2 regions of the Comamonas antarctica genome follow, and region 2 is predicted to be linked to the other one. Evidence: riboswitches for the same ligand, from Rfam matches in the RefSeq annotation. Region 2 holds a riboswitch; the other holds the start of a gene.
The links. Region 2 has a riboswitch for manganese ahead of HUK68_RS00110 (TMEM165/GDT1 family protein). Riboswitches for the same ligand answer to the same signal wherever they lie in the genome.

Region 1: it holds a riboswitch for manganese, as region 2 does, so the genes downstream of both, mntP (manganese efflux pump MntP) here and HUK68_RS00110 (TMEM165/GDT1 family protein) in region 2, are expected to answer to the same signal.

What each region holds. Positions count from the first base shown of each region.
Region 1 is NZ_CP054840.1:1,343,214-1,345,405, forward strand. It holds gene HUK68_RS06345 (aspartate kinase) at 1-363, shown strand, start outside; tRNA gene HUK68_RS06350 (tRNA-Ser) at 416-508, shown strand; yybP-ykoY riboswitch at 682-845, shown strand; gene mntP (manganese efflux pump MntP) at 866-1,447, shown strand; gene HUK68_RS06360 (sensor domain-containing phosphodiesterase) at 1,444-2,192, opposite strand, start outside.
Region 2 is NZ_CP054840.1:18,908-21,099, forward strand. It holds gene rbp (RNA-binding regulator) at 1-85, opposite strand, end outside; gene HUK68_RS00100 (hypothetical protein) at 151-321, shown strand; gene rbp (RNA-binding regulator) at 338-712, opposite strand; yybP-ykoY riboswitch at 956-1,136, shown strand; gene HUK68_RS00110 (TMEM165/GDT1 family protein) at 1,154-1,732, shown strand; gene metX (homoserine O-succinyltransferase MetX) at 1,847-2,192, shown strand, end outside.

The DNA.
Region 1 (2,192 bases), 1.3 Mb from region 2:
ATCGAAGTCGATGTGATCCTGCAGAACATCAGCAAGGACGGCCTGGCCGACTTCAGCTTCACCGTGAGCCAGGGCGACTACCAGCGCGCGATGGACCTGCTGCAAAGCAAGGTCGTGCCCGAGCTGGGCGCCAAGGAAGCCGTGGGCGACCCGAGCATCTGCAAGGTCAGCATCGTCGGCATCGGCATGCGCAGCCACGCCGGCGTGGCCAGCACCATGTTCCGCACGCTGAGCGAAGAGGGCATCAACATCCAGATGATCTCGACCTCGGAAATCAAGACCTCGGTCGTGATCGACGAGAAGTACCTCGAGCTGGCCGTGCGCGCCCTGCACACCGCCTTCGGTTTGGACAAATCGGAGTAATTTTTCGGTTTTGCCCGAAGTCGTAAAAAACTCGGGTTACAATCGCTGTATTGGAAACGTGACCGAGTGGCCGAAGGTGCTCCCCTGCTAAGGGAGTATGGGGTGTAGAGCCTCATCGAGGGTTCGAATCCCTCCGTTTCCGCCAGGACCTAAAGCCTCAAGCGAGCAATCGCTTGAGGCTTTTTCCTTTGTCACAGCTGCTCGCGAGGTGCCTGCCATTGCCGCCGGTTCGATGCAGATGCGAGTCATTCCCCATAAGCTGCCACCGCCTGGGGGCATGGATGACCTGCGCCTTGTGCGCCGTTACACTCTGGGCTTCCCTTGGGGAGTAGCCTGCTTCCGCCCCGGAAGCGCCCGCGTCAACATACTCGGCATTTCGCATGCTGTGGCGCCGGCAGCCGTCTGACGGTTGGCGAGACCATCGGCATTTCACCGCAACGCTGGTCGGGCAGTGGTGGAATGCTGGTGTGCCTTTGCCCGGCCGGTAGAACGAACATCTGCGATGAATGCTGCTTCCATCCTGCTTCTTGCCTTTGCCATGTCCACCGATGCCTTTGCGGCCGCGGTCGGCAAAGGCTCTGCACTGATCAAACCCCGTTGGTCCGAAGCGCTGAGAACCGGCGCGATCTTTGGCGTCATCGAGGCGCTCACGCCGATCGTGGGCTGGGCGCTGGGCTATGCGGCCTCCGATTACGTCAAGGCCTGGGACCACTGGATCGCCTTCACGCTGCTGATGGTGCTGGGCGGCAGGATGCTGCTGGGTGCCCTCAAGGCTTCTGATGAAGAGGAAATGAGCAAGCCTGCAAGGCATGGCTTCTGGCTGCTGGTGGCCACGGGCTTTGCCACCAGCATCGATGCGATGGCGGTGGGCGTGGGGCTGGCCTTCCTGGATGTGAGCATTGCAACGGTGGCCATCACGATCGGCTTGGCTACCTTCCTGATGGTCACGCTGGGCGTGATGGTCGGACGGCTGCTGGGCCACATTGCCGGCCGCTGGGCCGAAGCGCTGGGAGGCGTGCTGCTGATGGGCATCGGCGCGGTGATCCTCTATGAGCATCTCAGCGCGATCTGGGTTCCTGGCTAAGGCATCCCGTCGACATGCGGGCCGCGCGAGGCCTTTAGAAACTCCGGGATGGCGTCGGCCTCGAGCGGGCGGGAGATGTAGTAGCCCTGGGCGGCGTCGCAGCCATGGTGCTTCAGCAGGTCCAGCACTTCTGCCGTCTCGACGCCTTCGGCGAGCATTTGGTAGCCGAGTGCATGGCCCATGCTGATCAACGATTGGATGAGCGTGAATGCGCGTTCATCGTTGGCTATCGGTTTGATCAGCGACTGGTCCAGCTTCAGGATCTCGACGGGCAGGGAATGCAGGCATGACAGGTTGCTGTAGCCCACGCCGAAGTCGTCCAGCGAAATGCAGATATCCATCGCGCGTACGGCCGCCAGCGTGGTCGCGGTCCGCGTACCTGTCATCACCGCGTTTTCCGTGCATTCGAGGCGCAGGCTCTTGGGATGGACGCCATGCAGCGCGCAGGCATTGCGCAGCATGTGCAGGAACATCGGATGCTCGAGATTGCGCGACGACACGTTCACTGCAATCGTCAGGTCCAGGCCCCGCGCGCGCCAGATCGACAGCTGCTCCAGCGCCTTGTGCAAGACCCACTCGGTGAAGTCGTGGATCAGCGTGGTCCGCTCCATCAAGTCGATGAACTCGGCCGGCGATACCTCGCCAAACTGCGGGTGGCGCCAGCGCGCCAGCGCCTCGACGCCTGAGATCCTCGCGGTATGCAGGTTCAGTTTTGGCTGGTAGACCAGCCGGAACTCGCCGTTGG
Region 2 (2,192 bases):
CCGAACCATACGGGCTGAATGCCTGCTCCAGGTCGTTGTCGCGCACTCCATAGGGGAGATTGCCAACATACAGCTTGTTGCCCATTAGAGACTCCTCAAACTCCTCAAGTAACACAATTGCTGTGGTGCTCACATTGTTGCCAGCGGTCCATGGAAGAAAACCTGCGCACGCATTGCAAATCACCTGCACTCATATCGGGTACACCGATATCAAATTATGAGGGAAAAGAATTGCAAAAAAAAAGCCGGCCAAAGGCGCATTTGCATGAAAAAGACGAAAAAAAAGGGCCAATGGCCCTTTTTCCGACAATGGGTTATTGAAAACCCTAGTCAATGCTTAGTAGCCGCCGCGGCCGCCGCCGAAGCCGCCGCCGTTGCCACGGCCGCCGCCGAAGCCGCCACCGTTGCTACCGCCGTAACCGCCGCCGCCGCCGAAGCCGCCACCGCTACGGGGAGGGCGGGGTTCCATCGGACGGGCTTCGTTGACCACGAGGTCACGGCCGCCTTGGTTTTGGCCGTGCAGGCCTTGGATTGCAGCTTGTGCTTCAGCATCGCTGCCCATTTCGACGAAGCCGAAGCCCTTCGAACGGCCGGTGTCACGTTCCATCATGACCTTGGCGCTGTTGACGTTGCCGAATTCGCTGAAAGCTTGCTCGAGGTCGCCGTCGCGGAAAGAGTACGGCAGGTTGCCGACGTAAAGTTTGTTGCCCATGGAGGACTCCTGAAAAAACACTTGAAAACGCGATGGAGCCCTATGGAGTCAACTACCAGTGACAACTTTAGAGACCGAAACGCACCTGCCTACTACTCATTGCTTTGCGGAAAGGCTTGGACATTATGGGCCATATATACCCACACAAATTCCTAAGGAATCAAATTTCGCTACTGCTACAACACTTTTGAGACTGGTATTTACCCGCGAGCGGGCGTTTGTCTTACAAAGCCCCTAGAATCGCGGCTTGTCTTTGGGGAGTAGCCCGTCCGGTGCGCAACGCACCGGAGGCATGCATCAACAAACTTGGGTTCTCACAACCTATGGTGCATGCGGTTCGCGCTGGGCGAGACCATTGGCTGGGTGCCGATCCACATGGCCGGAGTCGGGGCGCAGCCAATGCTTTCGCATCTGTGTCCGGCCTGTTATTACAAGTACCCCATGGAAGCCTTTCTCCTTTCCACCGCCATCGTCGCCATTGCCGAAATGGGCGACAAGACGCAGTTGCTGGCGCTGGTCCTTGCCGCGCGTTTCCGCAAGCCCTGGCCAATCGTGCTGGGCATTCTTGCCGCCACCCTCGCCAACCATGCGCTGGCCGGCGCCGTCGGCGCCTGGGTCACAACGTTCATCGGCCCGCAGGTGCTGCGCTGGGTGCTCGGCGCGTGCTTCATTGCCATGGCAGTCTGGATGCTGATTCCCGACAAGCTTGACGAAGGCGAGACCGCCACAGCCTCGCGCTGGGGCGTTTTCGGCACCACGCTGATTGCCTTCTTCCTAGCCGAGATGGGCGACAAGACGCAGATCGCCACTGTCGTGCTGGCGGCCAAGTACAACGCCTATTTCTGGGTCGTGGCCGGCACGACGCTGGGCATGATGCTGGCCAATGCGCCCGTGGTCTGGCTCGGCGAGCGCATCACGCGGCTGGTGCCGCTGCGCATCGTGCATCTGGTGTCGGCCGGCATCTTCCTGGTGCTGGGCGTGCTGGCGCTGTGGGCGCCGGGCGTCGACGTTTTGGCATAATGGCGGCTTCACGCGCCGATTTGCCAATGCTTGCGGGCGCTTTATAAATCCAGCTAAAGACCCGTCCGACGACATCTCGACCCGGCCTCGTTTTTAGCGATGCCGGGTTTTTTCATGTCCTTCATCGCCACCCCTTTGTCCATGCATTTCGAGGAGCCGCTGCCGCTGCAGGGCGGCGCCTCGATCCACCACTACGACCTCGCCTACGAAACCTATGGCGAGCTCAACGCCGACGGCTCGAATGCCGTGCTGGTGTGCCATGCCCTCAACGCCTCGCACCATGTCGCCGGCGTCTATGCCGACCAGCCGAAAAGCGAGGGCTGGTGGGACAACATGATCGGCCCGGGCAAGGCGGTCGACACCAACCGCTTCTTCGTGATCGGCATCAACAACCTGGGTTCGTGCTTCGGCTCGACCGGTCCGATGCACCAGAACCCGGACACGGGCCGCGTCTATGGCG